2 regions of the Pseudomonas sp. GW821-FHT03C07 genome follow, and region 2 is predicted to be linked to the other one. Evidence: predicted binding sites of a transcription regulator. Region 2 holds the regulator's gene; the other holds the start of a gene.

Evidence for each region. Region 2 encodes FliA, which starts transcription of late flagellar genes. Its sites were predicted from a motif close to CTAAAGTTTNNNNNNNNNNNGCCGNTAA; they were not measured.
Region 1: the regulator FliA is predicted to act here: its motif matches at 3,627-3,654, upstream of AC07VG_RS07600 (methyl-accepting chemotaxis protein).

The regions. Positions count from the first base shown of each region.
Region 1 covers NZ_JBWKUQ010000003.1:300,814-306,487, reverse strand. Annotated here, with positions in the region: partial or broken gene AC07VG_RS07620 (methyl-accepting chemotaxis protein) at 1-291, shown strand, start outside; gene AC07VG_RS07615 (response regulator) at 304-672, shown strand; gene AC07VG_RS07610 (STAS domain-containing protein) at 704-1,021, shown strand; gene AC07VG_RS07605 (chemotaxis protein CheA) at 1,026-3,161, shown strand; gene AC07VG_RS07600 (methyl-accepting chemotaxis protein) at 3,920-5,587, shown strand; gene AC07VG_RS07595 (chemotaxis protein CheW) at 5,591-5,674, shown strand, end outside.
Region 2 covers NZ_JBWKUQ010000003.1:91,319-105,924, forward strand. Annotated here, with positions in the region: gene AC07VG_RS06570 (alpha/beta hydrolase) at 1-186, shown strand, start outside; gene AC07VG_RS06575 (hypothetical protein) at 308-1,102, shown strand; gene AC07VG_RS06580 (DUF2802 domain-containing protein) at 1,157-1,549, opposite strand; gene AC07VG_RS06585 (chemotaxis protein CheW) at 1,550-2,032, opposite strand; gene AC07VG_RS06590 (CheW domain-containing protein) at 2,106-2,999, opposite strand; gene AC07VG_RS06595 (ParA family protein) at 3,084-3,872, opposite strand; gene motD (flagellar motor protein MotD) at 3,924-4,811, opposite strand; gene AC07VG_RS06605 (flagellar motor protein) at 4,822-5,562, opposite strand; gene AC07VG_RS06610 (protein-glutamate methylesterase/protein-glutamine glutaminase) at 5,562-6,695, opposite strand; gene AC07VG_RS06615 (chemotaxis protein CheA) at 6,748-9,024, opposite strand; gene AC07VG_RS06620 (protein phosphatase CheZ) at 9,039-9,827, opposite strand; gene AC07VG_RS06625 (chemotaxis response regulator CheY) at 9,850-10,221, opposite strand; gene fliA (RNA polymerase sigma factor FliA) at 10,394-11,134, opposite strand; gene fleN (flagellar synthesis regulator FleN) at 11,131-11,964, opposite strand; gene flhF (flagellar biosynthesis GTPase FlhF) at 12,086-13,414, opposite strand; gene flhA (flagellar biosynthesis protein FlhA) at 13,426-14,606, opposite strand, start outside.

The DNA.
Region 1 (5,674 bases), 210 kb from region 2:
CAGCAGCAGAGCGAAAACGTGGCGAGCGAGATTGCCGATGTGCTGGTGGCGCTGCAGTTTCAGGATCGGGTCAGCCAGATGCTCAACCTGGTCAACAACGACCTCGGCAAGCTGCATGAGCAGATGAACCAACGTCAACAACTCAGCCAGGCCGGCGTCACGCCGCCGCCAATCGGCGCCCATGACTGGCTCGAGCAACTGGCCAGTACCTACACCATGCCAGAGCAGCACGCGATTCATCACGGCAAGTCCCTGGCTGGCAATGCTTCATCCGACATCACCTTTTTCTAGGGAGTATCCCCCATGAACAAAACCATTCTGATCGTCGATGACTCCGCCTCCATTCGCCAGGTGGTCAGCATCACCCTCAAGGGCGCCGGTTACGACGTGATCGAGGGCTGTGACGGCAGAGATGCGCTGAGCAAGCTTGACGGTCGCAAGATCCACCTGATCGTCAGCGACGTGAATATGCCGAACATGGACGGCCTCAGCTTCGTCAAGGCCGCCAAGCAGCTGCCGGCCTACAAGTTCACGCCGGTAATCATGTTGACCACCGAAGCTTCGGAATCGATGAAACAGCAGGGCCAGGCCATTGGCGCGAAGGCCTGGATGGTCAAGCCCTTCCAGCCGGCCCAGATGCTCAGTGCCGTGTCCAAATTGATCATGCCGTAGCCGTCCGGGACGCCCTGGAAAGGAGATTGTCATGCCACACACCATGCCTTGCCTGCGCCGGATCCTGGTTCTTGAGGGACCGCTGACCATCTACACCGCGACCGAGCGCCGGGACCTGTTGCTGGAACTGTTTCCCCTGGCGCAAGAGGTGGAGATGGACCTGGGCAGTGTCGACGAACTGGACACCGCCGGCCTGCAGTTGCTGGTGCTGGCCAAGCAGGAGTCGATCCGTCAGGGCAGCACCCTGATCCTGAGCAATCACAGCGCCGCGGTACTCCAGGCCTTCGACTTGAGCGGCTTGCACCACTATTTCGCTGAGCCGCTTGCCGCTCATGCGCAGAGAGGCTGACGCCATGACCTCGCCGATGAACCTGGACGATGTGCTGCAGACCTTTATCGCCGAAAGCCAGGAGCTGTTGTTGCTGATGGAGGATGCACTGCTGCAGATCGAGCAGGTCCCCGATGACGTTGACACCATTAATGCGTTGTTTCGCGTGGCCCACACCATCAAGGGCTCTGCCGGCCTGTTTGGCCTGACCCCCATCGTCGCCTTCACCCATGTGGCGGAAAGCGTGCTGGACCGGGTCCGCGGCAATGAGCTACGGGTCGACGAAGCACTCAGTGCGTTGTTCCTGCAGGTTCGCGACCACCTGGGCGAACTCATCGACCTGCTCGCCAGCCATGGCGACCTGCAAGGTCTCACCGCCGACCACGAGCGGCAGGGCAGCGCGTTGGTTGCCCGGCTCAATCGTTACCTACAGCCGTCGCTGGCGCCGGAACAAGCGGCGCCCGTGGACACGCCGGCGAGCGATTCGGCGGATGGATTTCGTCATTGGCACCTGTCGCTGCGTTTCGGCGCCGATGTGCTGCGCAATGGCATGGATCCCTTGTCCTTTCTGCGTTACCTCAAGAGTTTCGGGCAGATCACCGGGGTCGTCTGCATGACCGACCGCCTGCCCGAGGTCGCGGCCATGGACCCGGAAAGCTGCTACCTGGGGTTCGAGTTGGGGTTTGTCAGTGAGGCCGATCAGGCGACTATCGAAAGCGCCTTCGACTTCGTTCGTGAAGACAGCCAGATCTGCGTGCTGCCGCCCACACGCCAAGTCGCGGACTTCCAGGCGCTGATCGGCCGCCTGGGCAGCGACCCGGAGGTTTTGCTGGAGGCGTTCATCGCTTGTGGCTCGCTGACCCGGGAGGACTGGCTGCAGGCGACTCAAGCAGCGGCTCCCGAAGCCGTGCTGGACCCACCGCTACCTCAAGCTGACGGGCAGTCCCGTGCCAAGGCTCCGAGGGAGGCGCGCGCGGTCGAGGGCAACCTGATTCGCGTCGATGCCGGCAAGCTGGATCAACTGATCAATCTGGTGGGCGAACTGATTATCGCCGGCGCCGGTGCCAACCTGGTGGCGGTGCGTAGCGGTATCGGCGAGATGATCGAGGCCGCCAGTTCCCTGTCGCGTCTGGTCGAGGAGGTGCGCGACAGTGCCCTGACCCTGCGCATGGTGCAGATCGGCGCCACTTTCAACCGCTTCCAGCGGGTGGTCCGCGATGTCTCCAAGGAACTGGGCAAGGACATTGTCCTGGAGGTCAACGGTGCGGAAACCGAACTGGACAAGACCGTGGTCGAGCGCATTGGCGACCCCCTGACCCACCTGGTGCGCAACGCCATGGATCACGGCATCGAAGCCCTGCAACTGCGCCGCGAGCGGGGCAAACCGGCGCAGGGCTGCGTTCGCCTCAACGCCTATCACGAGGCCAGCAGCATTGTCATCGAAGTCTCCGACGACGGTGGTGGCCTGAACAAACAACGGATTCTGGCCAAGGCCCGGGAGCGGGGGCTGCTGGCCGAAGGGCAGGTGCTGGCGGACAAGGACATTCTCAACCTGATTTTCGAGCCGGGTTTTTCCACCGCCGAGCAGGTCAGCAGCCTCTCCGGACGCGGCGTGGGCATGGATGTGGTGAAGCGAAACATCCTTGCGCTGCGCGGCAGCGTCAATCTGGAAAGCGAGGAGGGCGTCGGCACCACGGTGCGCATCCGTCTGCCACTGACCCTGGCGATCATCGATGGCTTTCTCATCGGGGTCGGCAAGGCCTCTTATGTGGTGCCCCTGGACATGGTCGAGGAGTGTATCGAGCTGAGCGCCGATGATCGCAACAACCAAGACTATCTGGACCTGCGCGGCTCGGTGCTGCCGGTCCTGCGGCTACGGGAGATGTTTGCCATCAACGAGCCGCACCATGGCCGTGAAAACATTGTGGTAGTGCATTACGCCGGCGTTCGGGTGGGGCTTGTGGTTGATCAACTGTTGGGTGAATTCCAGACCGTGATCAAGCCGCTGGGCAAGCTGTTCGGCAGGGCCCATGGATTGGGCGGTTTCACCATTTTAGGGAGCGGCGCGGTGGCGCTGATCCTGGATATTCCCAACTTACTTGGGCAAGTCGCCAGCCAGCAGAAGCACGGCACGACCCTCAGCCCTGAACTGACTCAATAGCCTTCACCCTGGAGTGCAGCCTCATGACCGTCAAAAAGAATATCTCGCTGTTGGTCGCGTCCGCCCTGCTGGGCATCCTGATCCTGGGGGCCGTCAGCCTCTACCTGATGGGCGGGGTCAGAACCATGGCCAGCTATGCCCAAGTCAATACGGTTCCCAGTGTGGTCTTGCTGGACCAGGTGGCCGAGACCCTGGCCGATAGCCACGTTCATCAGTGGCAGAGTCTTTCCGCGCCGCTCGACAGCCGCTCTTCGCCGCTCGACAAGGCTCAGGCGTCGGTGACCCAGGCACTGGATCGCTATCAGAAAGAGTTGATTTCCGACGATCATGACACGGCGTTGCTCAATAGCCTGCGCAGTCGCATCGATGGCTATAACCATGGCCTGGAACGTTTCGACAGCCTGCTCAAAGGGGGTGATCAGGCAGCGGCGCGCGGCCTGTTGCTCGACAGCGAAGCGGCTCTGGATAAAGTCACCGCGGCCTTGAGCGATATGCGCCAGTACAACCTGGAGCTGGGCAGCAAGGCGGCCCAGGCCGCGACCGCCACGGAGCAGACCGCGTTCTATACCGTGGTCCTGGTGGGGGGCGTCACCCTGCTGGTCACCATCCTGCTGGGCGTTTTCCTGGCTCGAGGCTTGTTGCGCACCCTGGGGGGGGAGCCGGATGAAGTCCGGGTTCTGACCGATCGCCTGGTCACCGGTCAATTGGAAGCCATGACCAGTGGCAATGCTGCAACCGCTTCGGGCTTGCTGGGTTCCATGCAGCAACTGAGCGGCACCCTGAACCAGCTGATCACGGAAATGAACCACATGTCCGCCGAGCACGATAAAGGCGACATTGAGGTGCAGATCGAGGCCGGCCGTTTCGCCGGAAGCTACGGACTGATGGCCCAGGGGATCAACACTATGGTCAACGGCCATATCAGCGTGAAGAAACAAGCCATGGCCTGCATCAAGTCGATCAGCGAGGGCGATCTGGGCGCGCCGCTCCAGGCTTTCCCCGGCAAGAAAGCCTTTATCAATGTCACCATCGAACACCTGCGCAGCACGATCATGACCTTGATCGAAGAGATGCGCCGGATGTCGGACGAGCATGAGAAAGGCGACATCGATGTGCAGATCGATGCGCAGAAATTCCAGGGTTCCTACCGTCAGATCGCCCAGGGCATCAACGATATGGTCAACGGCCACATCAGCGTGAAGAAACAAGCCATGGCCTGTATCCGCGCGTTCGGCGAGGGCGATCTGTCGGCGCCCCTGGCCCGTTTCCCCGGCAAGAAAGCCTTTATCAACGAGCACATCGAGCAGTTGCGCAGCAATATCCAGGCGCTGGTCGAAGACACTCGCCGGTTGAGCGAGGATGCCGTGGTCGGCAAACTCGACACCCGCGCCGACAGCGCTCGGCACCAGGGCGACTTCCGCCGCATCGTCGAGGGCGTCAACAGCACTCTGGACTCGATCGTCGCCCCGCTCAGCGAGGCGATGGAAGTCATGGCGGCGCTGTCCGGCGGCGACCTGACCCGCAGCGTCAAGGGGCATTATCAGGGCAGCCTGCAAGACCTGAAAAACTCGGTCAACGAGACGGTCGGCAAGCTCTCGCAAATCATCGGTGAAGTGCGCAGTTCCGCCGATTCGCTGTCCAGTGCTTCGGAAGAGATTTCCGCCACCGCGCAAAGCATCAGCCAGTCGGCGTCGATGCAAGCGGCTTCGGTCGAGGAAACCTCGGCGTCGCTGGAGCAGATGTCGGCTTCGATTGCCCAGAACACCGAGAACGCCAAAGTCACCGACGGCATGGCGGGCAAGGCCACCAAGGAAGCCAGCGAAGGTGGGCAGGCGGTGAAAGACACTGTCTCGGCGATGAAAACCATTGCCGAGAAGATCGGCATCGTTGACTCGATTGCTTATCAGACCAACCTGCTGGCGCTCAACGCGGCGATTGAAGCGGCCCGCGCCGGTGAGCATGGCAAGGGCTTTGCCGTGGTCGCGGCCGAGGTGCGCAAGCTGGCCGAACGGAGTCAGATCGCGGCCCAGGAGATCGGCCAGGTGGCGAAAAACAGCGTGGCCCTGGCCGAGCGCGCGGGCAGCCTGCTGGATGAAATCGTGCCCTCGATCACCAAGACCTCCGACCTGGTCCAGGAAATTGCCGCCGCTTCCGAGGAGCAGTCGATTGGCTCCGAACAGATCAATGGGGCCATGTCGCAGATGAGCCAGATTACCCAGCAGAATGCCTCGGCCTCCGAGGAACTGGCGGCCACGGCCGAGGAAATGAGCAGCCAGGCCGAGCAGTTGCAGGAACTGATGGGCTTTTTCACCCTGCAGGGCGGTGCGACGGTCGCCCCGGCGCTGCGAGTGGCCCCTTCCAGCCAGCGGGGCATGCAGGACCGCGAGCATGCCCATGAGGGCGGTTTCATTCGCTTCGGGAGTTAAGCCATGAACCCAGTCGCCGCCAGCGTCCTCGAACCGGAGGCGCAGAACCCGGGAGCGAGCGAGCCCGCGCAGTTCCTGACATTCACC
Region 2 (14,606 bases):
CAGGCGCTGAAGGCCGCCAAGCCGGACGCGCAGCTGGTGCTGATTGGCGGCATGAACCACGTGCTGCGCATTGTCCCCGACGACCTCAAGAGCCAGTTGGCCTCCTACAAGGACCCGCAACTACCCCTGGCCGCAGAGCTGGGCAGCCAGATCCTGGCCTTTATCGACGGGCTGACGCGCCACTGACACCCGCCCCTGCCGGGTCGGCCGATGGCTCGCACCTACAGTCCTGTCGAAAACGGCCGATAAGCCATTGCCGGTACCGATATTGTGACCGGCAAGCTGGATACGGACAGGATCTTGCCGAATGACTGAGCCCAAAGCCTCAACCGAAAACACCGCCGAAGCCGCCGAGACCCCGCCAGTGGAACTGCCATGGGCAGACGTCCAGGCCGAGCACTTCAAGTTGCTGCGCCTGGCGCCCCTGCCCACCGAGCGCAGCACCGGTGCGCGCCCACTGCGTTTTGTCCAGTTCGGCTACGCCGAGCGCCATAGCAAGGAGCGCAGCCTGCTACGCCTGGAGATCCAGCTGCCGGGACAACGGGTGCGCAAGGAACAGAACCACTTGGACATGTGGGTCGACCACAGCACCAAGCGCGTACATTTCGGGCCGGAAAGCGGCTTGCAGGTCGAACCCGCGAATCGCGGTATCGGACGTTTCCTGGCCGCTCAGGCGGCGATCTGGGCACAGAAGAAGGGGGCACACTACGTTGTCGATGGCGCCACCTTGCAAAACAAGGACGCTTTGAATGAAGACACCCGCCTGCGCCGCGATCACTTCCTGAAAGTCCAGGGTTACGAAGTGCTGTATGCCGATGCCCCCCTGCACCTCAAGGGCAGCGTCAAGGACGTGCAGGTCGGCGAACTGCGCATTCAATGGAACACCGAAAAGCTGCAATTCGTCGAAATACTGGAAGCGGCGCAGATGCTGCAAACCGCCGAGCAGAACCTGCTGGAACAGGAAGTGAAACTGCGCCAACAGGAAGAACGCGTCAGCAAGTTCAAGCGCGAAGACACCGGCCTGCGCTTCACCATCACCTGCCTGGTGGCCTTTGCGATGTTCCAGGCCGGCCTGCTGATCTGGATCGCGACCCGTCACTGACAAGTCCCGTGGCGCCCACCCAAGGGCGCCAGGGTCAGGCAGACAGCGAACGCCTCACACCCGGTGCAGCTTGCTCATCAGCTCCGCTTCGGCCTGGGTCAGGCCGCAGGACTGCGTCAGTTCATCGACGCTCGCGCCCATCCCCACCAACCGCGCCGCCTGGGCGAAAGACAGGCTCGACGGATCACGCTGCTCCAACTGGGCAAGCTTTTCCGGCAAGGGTGCGACGACGGCCCGCAGCTCGTGCAGGTCCTCGCCCATGCGCACGGTGCCGTTCTGGAAGTTATCCACCCGCCGCGCCAGTTCCTTGATGCGCTGGTCCCGCAGCGCATCGCCTTCGGCCTGCTGCGCGGCAATCAACCGCTGGTTGCGCGCGTAGAGCACAAACATCCCGACGGTCCCGACCCACAACAGGGCCAGGAGAATAACGGCGACCTCAAGAATCAATCAGATGCTCTCCAGCTCGGACCATTCTTCTTCGCTCATCATCTTGTCCAGCTCAACCAGAATCAGCAGTTCGTTGTTCTTGTTGCACACGCCCTGGATGAACTTGGCCGATTCGTCGTTGCCCACGTTCGGTGCGGTTTCGACTTCCGACTGGCGCAGATAGACCACTTCCGCCACGCTGTCGACCATGATGCCGACCACTTGCTTGTCGGCCTCGATGATCACGATCCGGGTGTTGTCGTTCACTTCGGTCGGCATCAAGCCGAAACGCTGGCGGGTGTCGATCACGGTGACGACGTTGCCGCGCAGGTTGATGATCCCCAGCACGTAGCTCGGGGCACCCGGTACCGGGGCGATCTCGGTGTAGCGCAGGACTTCCTGGACGCGCATCACGTTGATCCCATAGGACTCGTTATCCAGCTTGAAGGTTACCCATTGCAGGATCGGATCTTCGGAACTCTGTGCGGACGACGACTTATTCATACCCCTGACCCTCAATGACCGTTGATACGGTGTGTGCTCTGGCGAACCTCGCGGGGGGACCGCGAGGCCGCCGTTATTTGTTCGTTGGTTTGCTGGCTGATTTATTCGTTTGCAGGTGTTTCACCGCTCCGCTGGCGATCAGTTCGGCCAGTTCGGAGACGTCGAGCAATGCACACATGTGTTCGATGACCGTGCCCGCCAGCCACGGCCGCTGCCCACGATGGGTACGCCATTTGATTTCGTTGGGGTCCAGGCGCAAGGAGCGGCTGACCTGATGCACCGCCAGCCCCCATTCGTAGCCCTGGACCGAGATCACATATTGCAGCCCCTGGCGGAAGTCGTCGCGATAGCGGTCCGGCATCACCCAACGTGCGGTATCCAGCACTTTCAGGTTGCCGGCCTGGCTCGGCAGGATCCCGAGGAACCATTCCGGTTGACCGAACAGCGGCGTCAGCTCGTGCCCCGCCAGCGAATAGATCGAACCCAGGCACACCAGCGGCACCGCCAGGGTCAGCCCGGCCACGTCGAACAGCAGGCACTCGAAAGGCTCGGCCGCCCAATGCGGACGCTCGTCGCCCTGCACCGGCGGCGGCGGGATATTCGCGGCGGGCGGCAGATGCACCTCGACCACCGGTTCCACCACCACCACCGGGGCGACCGGCACCACCTGCGGTATCACCACCGGCACTTCCAGCACCCGCGGGGCCGGGGCCGGAGCTGGCGCCGTCACCACTGCTGCGGCGGCCATGGCCGCCGCCAAGGCATCGCGGGCCTGTTCTTCGAGCACGGCGGCCTGGAACTCGTCCAGTTCGCTGATCGGGCTCGGTTCCACCGGCACCGATACCGGCACCTCGACAGTGGCGGCGATTTCCACCGGCAACTCTTCGGTCGCCTCCTGCAACAGTGCATCCAGGTAGGATTGCAGCGCCACTTGCGGCCGTGTGGTGATTTCGACAGGACGGATCATGTGTATGCCCATGGAGATGTCCCGTTACAGTAACCTGTAAAGGGTATCGGCTGGACAGGCAGGTGACTTGAGGACTGGGTCACGTCAGGCCACCTGCGGAATGAGTTGCTGGGTCAGCAAGTGCTTGAGCAGGGCTCGATAGGCCAGCACGCCACGGCTCTTGCCGTCGAACTGCGACGGTGTCACACCGGCGCGGCTGGCATCGCGCAGGCGCGTGTCGACCGGAATATAGCCTTCCCAGATGGTCTCCGGGAACTTGTCGCGCAAGACCCGCAAGGTGCCCATGGAGGCCTGGGTCCGGCGGTCGAACAGGGTCGGCACGATGGTGTAGGGCAAGGCCTGCTTGCGCGAACGGTTGATCATCGCCAGGGTGTTGACCATCCGCTCCAGGCCCTTGACCGCCAGGTGCTCGGTCTGCACCGGCACCACCAACTGCTGGCTCGCCGCCAGGGCATTGACCATCAACACGCCGAGCAATGGCGGGCTGTCGATCACCGCGTAATCGAAGTCCTGCCACAACTGCGCCAAGCTCTTGGCGATCACCAGGCCCAGGCCGCTCTGGCCCGGCGAAAGGCGCTCGAGGGTCGCCAGGGCGGTACTCGACGGCAGCAGGGAAATCCGTTCGTCGCTGGTGGACAACAGCAATTGGCCGGGCAAGCCCGTGGGCACCGTGCCCCGATGCTGGAACAGGTCAAAATTGCTGTGTTCCAGGGTATCGGGGTCATAACCGAAATAGCTGGTCATCGAGCCGTGGGGGTCGAGGTCGACCACGACCACGCGCTTGCCCGCCTCGGCCAGCAATCCGGCTAAAGCGATGGAGGAAGTGGTCTTACCGACGCCACCCTTTTGATTGGCTACTGCCCAGACTCTCATTCAGTGTATTCCTCCCGACCGGCATCAAGCCGGTCGAGAAATAGCGCCAAGTTATAGAGCAGGTGCCGGAGATTTGACGGCGTTCTCGCGTACCGCTTGCTTTATCGCTGGCGGTGCAGTTTGTGTGCCAGCACGCTTCAAGGCCGCGTCCGGTTTTGCATTGGCGGTGCCAGTCCCCGTCAGGCTGCGACGCACGTCGAGGTTACGCGACACCACCAGCACCACCCGCCGGTTGCGCGCCCGGCCTTCGGCGGTGGCATTGTTGGCCACCGGCTGGAACTCGCCATAACCCACCGAAGCCAGGCGACCGGGGTTGACCCCATCCATGGCCATCATCCGTACGATACTCGCCGAGCGGGCCGAGGACAGCTCCCAGTTGGTGGGGTATTGCGCGGTACGAATCGGTTGGTCGTCGGTAAAGCCTTCGACATGGATCGGGTTGTCGAAGGGTTTGAGGATCTTCGCCACCTTGTCGATGATGTTGAACGCCATGTCGCTGGGCATCGCATCGCCGCTGCCGAACAGCAGGCTGGAGTTGAGTTCGATCTCGACCCACAGTTCGTTGCCACGCACGGTCATCTGGTTGGAGCTGATCAAGTCGCCGAATGCCGCGCTGATATCGTCGGCGATGCTCTTCAGCGGATCCTTGGCGCCCTGGCCGAAGGCCGCGTCGGTCTGTTCGCTGTCCTTGATCAACGGGTCGGCCGGCTTGACCGTCACCGGGCGTTCGTCACCGATGGGAATCGGCTTGAGGCTGCGATCGACGTCGCTGAACACCCCGACCAGCGCCTGGGAGATCACCTTGTACTTGCCTTCATTGATCGAGGAAATCGAGTACATGACCACGAAAAAGGCGAACAGCAGCGTGATGAAGTCGGCGTAGGAAACCAGCCAGCGCTCGTGATTCACATGCTCTTCGTGTTGGCGACGTCTGGCCATGTCTACTCCATCAGTCCATGAAGCCTTGCAGCTTCAATTCAATGGAGCGCGGGTTCTCCCCCTCGGCAATCGACAGGATGCCTTCGAGGAGCATTTCCCGGTAACGTGACTGGCGCAAGGCAATCGACTTGAGCTTGCTCGCCACCGGCAGCAGCACCAGGTTGGCACTGGCCACGCCGTAGATGGTGGCGACGAAGGCCACGGCAATGCCGCTCCCCAGTTGCGAGGGGTCGCCGAGGTTACCCATCACGTGAATCAGGCCCATCACCGCACCGATGATGCCGATGGTCGGCGCATAGCCGCCCATGCTTTCGAAGACCTTGGCGGCCTCGATATCACGGCTTTCCTGAGTGTAGAAATCCACCTCCAGAATGCTGCGAATGGCTTCCGGCTCGGCGCCATCGACCAGCAGTTGCAGGCCTTTGCGCGAGTAGGTGTCGGGCTCGGCCTCGGCGACGCCTTCCAGGCCCAGCAGGCCCTCCTTGCGCGCCGTCAGGCTCCAGTTGACCACCCGCTCGACGCCGGCGGGCAGGTCGATGCGCGGCGGAAAGAGGATCCAGGCGAGAATCTGCATGGCACGCTTGAATGCACTCATCGGCGATTGCAGCAAGGCCGCGCCGATGGTCCCACCCAGCACGATCAAGGCCGCCGGACCGTTGGCCAGGGCCCCAAGGTGACCCCCTTCGAGGAAATTGCCACCAATGATGGCGACAAACGCCAGGATAATCCCGATAAGGCTCAACACATCCATCAGAGGCAGGCCTCGACCAGATGCTTGCCGATTTCATCCAGACTGTAGACCGCATCGGCCAGCTCAGCTTTGACGATGGCCATGGGCATGCCGTAGATCACGCAACTGGCTTCGTCCTGGGCCCAGATCGCACTGCCACCCTGCTTGAGCAGACGCGCACCTTCGCGGCCGTCGGCGCCCATGCCGGTGAGCACCACCGCCAGAACTTTGTCGCCATAGGACTTGGCCGCGGAACCGAAGGTGATATCCACACAGGGCTTGTAGTTCAGACGCTCATCACCCGGCAGGATTTTCACCGCGCCGCGCCCGTCGATCATCATCTGCTTGCCACCTGGCGCGAGCAAGGCCAGGCCGGGACGCAGGATGTCACCATCCTCGGCTTCCTTGACATTGATCTGGCAGAGCTTGTCCAGACGTTCGGCAAAGGCCTTGGTGAAGGCCGCCGGCATGTGCTGGATCAACACGATGGGCGCCGGGAAGCTGGCCGGCAACTGGGTCAGGACCCGTTGCAAGGCCACCGGACCACCGGTGGACGTACCGATGGCGACCAGCTTGTAGGCTTTGCGCTTCGGTGCCCCGGAAGTCGATACCGAAGCCTGTGTCGGGGCCGGGGCACGACTGGCCACCGGGGTGGTCCGCACGGGTGCCGGAGCCGGGCTGCCATAGCTGCCGGACGCCGGTGTCGGCGTAGCGGCCGGAGACGGCGCGGCGGCGGGAACACTGCTGAAGCGGCGGTTACTGCGCGAGATGCTGTGAACCTTCTCGCACAACAGTTGCTTGACCTTCTCGGGATTGCGCGAGATGTCTTCGAAATTCTTCGGCAGGAAATCCACGGCCCCGGCGTCCAGCGCATCGAGGGTCACTCGGGCGCCTTCGTGGGTCAGGGACGAGAACATCAATACCGGAGTCGGGCAGCGCTGCATGATATGCCGCACCGCCGTGATGCCGTCCATCATCGGCATCTCGTAGTCCATGGTGATCACGTCCGGCTTGAGGGCCAGGGCCTGATCGATGGCTTCTTTACCGTTGGTCGCCGTACCGACGACCTGGATGCTCGGATCCGCCGAAAGGATTTCCGAGACGCGGCGGCGGAAAAACCCCGAATCATCCACCACCAGGACCTTGACTACCATAAACACTCCGTTAGGCACGGCGGCGGACTTAAGCGCCGCCGCCGGTCCAGAATCAAATACGCCGTGCGGCGTAACGCTTGAGCATGCTCGGCACGTCGAGAATCAAGGCAATGCGACCGTCACCGGTAATGGTGGCGCCCGACATACCCGGAGTCCCCTGCAGCATCTTGCCCAGCGGCTTGATGACCACTTCTTCCTGGCCGACCAACTGATCGACGACGAAGCCGATCCGCTGGGTGCCCACTGAAAGGATCACCACATGGCCTTCGCGCTGCTCTTCGTGAGCGGCCGAGCTGACCAGCCAGCGCTTGAGGTAGAACAGCGGCAGGGCCTTGTCGCGGACAATCACCACTTCCTGGCCGTCGACCACGTTGGTGCGCGACAGGTCGAGGTGGAAGATCTCGTTGACGTTGACCAGCGGGAAGGCAAAGGCCTGGTTGCCGAGCATGACCATCAGGGTCGGCATGATCGCCAGGGTCAACGGGACCTTGATGACGATCTTCGAGCCCTTGCCCTTGGTCGAGTAGATGTTGATGGTGCCGTTGAGCTGGGCGATCTTGGTTTTCACCACATCCATGCCCACGCCACGCCCGGACACGTCGGAAATCTCGGTCTTGGTCGAGAAACCCGGGGCAAAGATCAGGTTGAAGCAGTCGGTCTCGCTCAGGCGATCGGCCGCATCCTTGTCCATCAGGCCCTTCTTCACCGCAATGCTGCGCAGCACGTCGGCGTCCATGCCCTTGCCGTCATCGGAGATCGACAGCAGGATGTGGTCGCCTTCCTGCTCGGCGGAGAGGATCACCCGACCGCTGCGGGACTTGCCCATGGCCTCGCGGTCGGCCGGTTCTTCGATACCGTGGTCGACCGAGTTGCGCACCAAGTGGACCAGCGGGTCGGCCAGGGCCTCCACCAGGTTCTTGTCGAGGTCGGTCTCTTCGCCCACCAGCTCCAGGTTGATCTCTTTCTTCAACTGCCGGGCCAGGTCGCGAACCAGGCGCGGGAAGCGGCCGAAAACTTTCTTGATCGGCTGCATGCGGGTTTTCATCACCGCGGTCTGCAGGTCGGCGGTCACCACGTCGAGGTTGGACACGGCCTTGGACATGGCCTCATCGCCACTGTTCAAGCCCAGGCGCACCAGGCGGTTACGCACCAGCACCAGTTCGCCGACCATGTTCATGATCTCGTCCAGACGCGCGGTATCGACCCGCACGGTGGTTTCCGCTTCGCTGGCGGCCGGCTTGTCACCAGCGGCGGCGGCAGGTGCCGGCGCGCGGGCCGGAGCCGGTGCAGCAGCCGGTGCCGGCGCGGCCTTGGCCGGGGCTGGCGTCGCCGCTGCCGGAGCAGGTGCCTTGGCGGCAGGCGCGGCAGCAGCGGCCGGTTTGGCCGCCACCGGCGTAGCCACCGCCGTGGTCGCGGCCACTTCGGTGAATTTGCCCTTGCCATGCAACTCGTCGAGCAGCGATTCGAATTCCTGGTCGGTGATCAGGTCACCGCTGGCGGCGCCTGTACTTTCAGCCGCCTGGGCCGAAGCCGCGGTGGTATCGAGCGCTTCGACCTTGAACGACCCCTTGCCATGCAACTGGTCCAGCAAAGCTTCGAATTCGTCGTCGGTAATATCGGTACTTTCCGGCGCACCGCTGGCGGCAGCTGGGGCTGCCGGCGAAGTCGGTGCCGCGACCGCATCCGGGGCGAACTGGCCCTTGCCGTGCAACTGGTCGAGCAGCGATTCGAACTCGGCATCAGTGATTTCATCGCCGCCAGCCTCGCCCGGCGCCGCCCCCACGGCCATGGCTTTTGGTGCCTCGGCTGCGGCCTTGACGCTGTTCAGGGAGTCGAGCAGCAATTCGAATTCATTGTCGGTGATGTCACCAGACTCGCTTTCAGCGACCGCTTCAGGCACCACGGCCTCGGCCACCGGCGCGGCCACGACTTCGGCAGCCGCCGGTTCCGCCAGACGCGCCAAGGCCGCCAGCAGTTCCGGGGTTGCCGCAGTGATCGGGCCACGTTCGCGCACTTCGCTGAACATGCCGTTCACCGCATCCAGCGCTTCCAGGACCACGTCCATCAGCTCCGAGTCGACACGTCGCTCACCCTTGCGCAGGATGTCGAACACGTTCTCGGCGATGTGACAGCACTCCACCAGCTCGTTGAGCTGGAGGAAGCCGGCGCCCCCTTTTACAGTGTGAAAACCGCGAAAGATTGCATTGAGCAGGTCCGCATCATCAGGCCGGCTTTCCAGCTCGACCAGTTGTTCGGACAGTTGCTCCAGAATCTCGCCGGCCTCAACCAGAAAATCCTGAAGGATCTCTTCATCGGCGCCGAAGCTCATGTGTTTGGGTGCTCCTAGAATCCAAGACTGGAAAGCAAATCGTCGACATCGTCCTGACCGGACATAACGTCTTCACGTTTATCGGCATGAATCTGCGGACCTACACCCTTGGCCAACTCATTTTGCGGATCTTTTTCGGCAAGGATGGCATCGTGATCATGCTCGATACCGGCAAAACGGTCGACCTGGCTGGCCATCAGCACCAGTTTGAGCAGGTTGCTTTCCACTTCGGTGACCATTTGGGTCACGCGCTTGATCACCTGACCGGTAAGGTCCTGGTAATCCTGGGCCAGCAGAATATCGTTCAGCTCGCTCGACACCGCGCGGGTTTCCTGCTCGCTGCGGGACAGGAACGTCTCGACCCGCCGCGCCAACTCGCGAAACTCCTGGGCACCGACTTCGCGCCGCATGAAACGGCTCCAGTCAGCGCCCAAGGCCTTGGCCTCCACGTTCAGGCCAGTGACCCTCGGGGTCGCACTCTCCACCAGGTCCATGGTGCGGTTGGCCGCGGCTTCCGTCAGCCTGACCACATAGGACAGGCGCTCGGTGGCGTCGGTGATCTGCGAGACTTCCTCGGCCTGCGGCATATGCGGGTCGATCTGGAAGTTGACAATAGCGCTGTGCAATTCGCGGGTGAGCTTGCCGACTTCCAGGTACAGGCCACGGTCACGGGTCTGATTCAGCTCATGGATCATTTGCACCGCGTCGCCAAATCGACCTTTTTCAAGGCTGTCGACCAGTTCGCGGGCATGTTTTTTCAGGGTTAGTTCAAAATCACCCAGTGAAGATTCGTTGTGCTCCATAGCGCCCCCGTGGTGGACTTCATCAGCCGATGCGTTCGAAGATTTTCTCGATCTTCTCTTTCAACGCCTGGGCCGTGAATGGTTTGACCACATAGCCGTTTACACCGGCCTGGGCAGCTTCGATGATCTGCTCGCGCTTGGCTTCGGCCGTGACCATCAACACCGGCAGGTGCTTGAGCTTTTCATCGGCACGCACGTGGCGCAGCAGATCGATGCCGGTCATGCCGGGCATGTTCCAGTCAGTGACCAGAAAGTCGATGCTACCGCTGTTGAGGACGGGAATCGCGGTAGTACCGTCGTCCGCCTCAACCGTGTTGGTGAACCCGAGGTCACGCAACAGGTTCTTGATGATCCGCCGCATCGTTGAAAAATCGTCAACGATGAGGATTTTCATGTTCTTGTCCAATTCGACCTCCAAGCAGTCTTAAACGCGTTCAGCACCTGGACGCGCTGTTCAATCAATTCGGCACAGCACTCAACGACTGCATGGAAACCTCATCCGGCCGAGTCTCCCACAGGGCGTCAAACGCCATGTCGGTCTCGTTCGCAGTGTTCCCGCACTGCCTTCAACGCGCTCGCCACTCCCCCAAACGCCCCCGCAAGCGGGCCGCGCACTGGCTGTGTAACTGGCTGACTCGCGATTCGCTGACCCCCAGCACCTCACCAATTTCCTTGAGGTTCAGCTCTTCGTCGTAGTACAGCGCCAACACCAGTCGCTCACGCTCCGGCAAATTGGCAATCGCATCCGCCAGCGCCGCCTGGAAGCGTTCATCTTCCAGATCGCGCGACGGTTCGAGATGAGCACTCGCGCCGTCCTCGTGCAGCCCTTCATGTTCGCCGTCCTGCAACAGGTCGTCGAAACTGAACAGGCGACTGCCCAAGGTATCGTTCAAAATCCCGTAATAATCGTCGAGACTCAATTGGAGTTCGGCTGCAACCTCGTGATCTTTAGCGTCACGGCCGGTTTTTGCTTCAATTGCACGAATTGCGTCACTGACCATGCGTGTATTGCGGTGCACCGAACGCGGTGCCCAGTCACCCTTGCGCACTTCATCAAGCATCGCGCCGCGGATACGGATGCCGGCATAGGTCTCGAAACTGGCACCTTTGCTCGCGTCGTACTTGGTCGAGACCTCCAGCAGACCGATCATCCCGGCCTGGATCAGATCCTCGACCTGAACGCTGGCCGGCAGTCGCGCCAGCAGGTGATAGGCAATACGTTTGACCAAAGGTGCGTAACGCTCGATCAGTTCATACTGGCTGTCACGTGACGACTTGGAATACATGCGATAGCCACTGGCAGTCATAGAACCGGTCCCGCACTCGTTTGATGCACCAGACGCTCGACGAAAAACTCCAGGTGCCCCCGAGGATTGGCAGGGAGCGGCCAGGTGTCGACCTTCTGCGCGATTGCCTTGAACGCCAAGGCGCATTTCGAACGGGGAAATGCCTCATAGACCGCGCGCTGCTTTTGCACGGCCTTGCGTACACACTCGTCATAAGGAACGGCGCCGACGTATTGTAGGGCCACATCCAGGAAACGATCCGTGACCTTGGTCAACTTGGCGAACAGGTTGCGGCCTTCCTGCGGGCTCTGGGCCATGTTGGCCAGTACGCGGAAGCGGTTCATGCCGTAGTCGCGGTTGAGCAGTTTGATCAAGGCGTAGGCGTCGGTGATCGAGGTCGGCTCGTCGCAGACCACCAGCAACACTTCCTGGGCCGCGCGGACGAAGCTGACCACCGACTCGCCAATACCCGCGGCCGTGTCGATCACCAGCACATCGAGGTTGTCGCCGATATCGCTGAATGCCTGGATCAGGCCGGCATGCTGCGCCGGGCTCAGGTGCACCATGCTCTGGGTCCCCGAGGCCGCCGGCACGATGCGAATCCCGCCCGGACCTTGCAACAGTACGTCGCGCAGTTCGCAGCGGCCCTCGACCACGTCGGCCAGGGTGCGTTTGGGGGTCAGGCCGAGCAGGACGTCGACATTCGCCAGCCCCAGATCCGCATCCAGCAGCATGACGCGCCGGCCAAGCTCAGCCAGCGCCAGGGACAAATTCACTGACACGTTGGTCTTCCCGACGCCACCTTTGCCGCCGGTCACCGCGATCACCTGTACGGGATGCATGCTGCCCATGTTCTCTTCTTACCTTGTCTTGCTTAGACGGAAGGCCACATAAGTGGCTGCGCGTTCACTTGTCGGAACAATGCGTGGCAGACCATCGATGTAGGTAATTTGCAACGTCTGAATACTCATCTCAGCCCACCCGCTTCGACGGGCTGTGGTAGATATCAGCGAACATATCGGCCATGGCTTCCTCGCTGGGTTCTTCCTGCATTTGCACACTGACCGCCCTGGACACCAGTTGATGCCGGCGTGGCAGGTGCAGATCATCCGGAATACGCGGCCCGTCGGTCAGATAGGCCACGGGCAGTTCGTGACTGATAGCCAGGCTCAGCACTTCGCCGAGGCTCGCCGTTTCATCCAGTTTAGTCAGGATGCAACCGGCCAGCCCGCAGCGTTTATAGCTGTGGTAGGCGGCCGTCAGCACCTGTTTCTGGCTGGTGGTAGCCAGGACCAGATAATTCTTCGCCTTGATCCCGCGTCCGGCCAGGCTTTCCAGTTGCATGCGCAACGCCGGGTCGCTGGCCTGCAGGCCGGCGGTATCGATCAGCACCACGCGTTTGCGCAGCAGCGGATCGAGGGCCTGGGCCAGGGACTGGCCCGGGTCGACATGGGTCACCGAGACATTGAGGATCCGCCCCAGGGTCTTGAGCTGCTCCTGGGCACCGATGCGGAAGCTGTCCATGCTCACCAGCGCGATGTTCTGCGCGCCGTACTTGAGCACGTAGCGCGCCGCCAGCTTGGCCAGCGTGGTGGTCTTGCCCATGCCGGCAGGACCGACCATGGCAATCACACCGCCCTCTTCCAGTGGCTCGATCTCGGGTGTGACAATCATCCGCGCCAGGTGCGCCAGCAGCATGCGCCAGGCCTGGCGTGGCTCGTCGATCCCGGTAACCAGTTCCAGCAGGTCGCGCGACAGCGGCCCGGACAGGCCGATGCGCTGCAGACGGCGCCAGAGGTTGGCCTGCTGCGGCTGACGGCCTTGCAACTGGTTCCAGGCCAGGGAGCCCAGCTGGACTTCCAGCAGCTCACGCAGGCCGTTGAGTTCCGAACGCATCGAGTCGAACACCCGCTGGTCCACCGCCGGGGCGTGCACCACAGGCGCTGGCGCCGGGCGCCGCGGCTCGTCGAAAGTCGGTTCGATCAGCGGCTCGGCGGCGGTCAGCGGCAGGCCGGCGAACAGTTGGCGATTGGTTGCGTTGTCGGTATCGCCGTCACTGCGCAAGCTCAGTTCGGCCTGGGCGGTGACGATACGCGACTGGGTCTTGCGCAGCTCGTCTTCGAGCTCCATGTTCGGCACCCGCGGCGACAGCGCCGAGAGCTTGTAGTCCAGGGCAGCCGTCAGCTCGACACCGCCCGCAATCCGGCGGTTGCCGATAATGGCCGCGTCCGAGCCCAGCTCATCACGCACGAGCTTCATGGCCTGACGCATATCGGCGGCGAAAAAACGCTTAACTTGCATAACCCACTACCTCAGCCGTTGGGCCCTACTGTCGCAACGATGGTCACTTGCTTGTTGTCCGGAATTTCCTGGTAGGCCAAGACATGCAAACTTGGCACCGCCAGTCGTCCAAACCGCGAAAGCATCGCGCGAACCGGTCCAGCTACCAGCAGGATCACCGGCTGCCCTTGCATTTCCTGGCGCTGGGCGGCGTCGATCAGCGAACGCTGGAGTTTCTCGGCCATGCTCGGTTCCAGAAGAACGCCTTCTTCCGAGCCTTGTCCGGCCTTCTGCAGACTATTGAGCAATATCTGTTCCAACCTGGGCTCCAAGGTGATCACAGGCAGCTCGGACTCAAGCCCCACAATGCTTTGGACGATTGCACGGGACAATCCGACGCGAACCGCGGCAACCATAGCGGCAGTATCTTGACTCTTGGAGGCATTGTTGGCGATCGCTTCGGCAATGCTGCGGATGTCGCGGACCGGCACGTGTTCGGCGAGCAAGGCCTGCAGCACCTTGAGCAGATGCGACAGGGAAATGATCCCCGGCACCAGCTCTTCGGCCAGCTTCGGCGAGCCCTTGGCCAGCAATTGCATGAGTTGCTGGACTTCCTCGTGGCCGATCAGCTCGCTGGAGTGCTTGTAGAGGATCTGGTTGAGGTGCGTCGCCACCACGGTGCTGGCGTCGACCACGGTGTACCCCAGGGACTGCGCCTGGGAACGCTGACTGACCTCGATCCAGACCGCCTCCAGACCAAAGGCCGGGTCCTTGGCGGTAATCCCGTTGAGCGGGCCGTAGACCTGGCCCGGATTGATCGCCAGCTCGCGATCCGGGTAAATCTCGGCCTCAGCCAGGGTCACCCCCATCAGGGTCAGGCGGTAGGCACTGGGTGCCAGGTCAAGGTTGTCACGAATATGCACAGTGGGCATCAGAAAGCCCAGGTCCTGGGAGAGCTTCTTGCGCACCCCCTTGATCCGCGCCAACAATTGCCCGCCCTGGTTGCGGTCCACCAGTGGAATCAGGCGATAACCGACTTCCAGGCCGATCATGTCGATGGGACTGACGTCGTCCCAGCCCAGCTCCTTGGTTTCCATGGTCCGTGCCGGCGATGGCAGCAGGTCCTGCTGGCGCTGGACTTCGGCCAGGGCCTGGACCTTGGCGACATTCTGTTTTTTCCAGAGCATATAAGCCATGCCGCCGGCCACGGCCG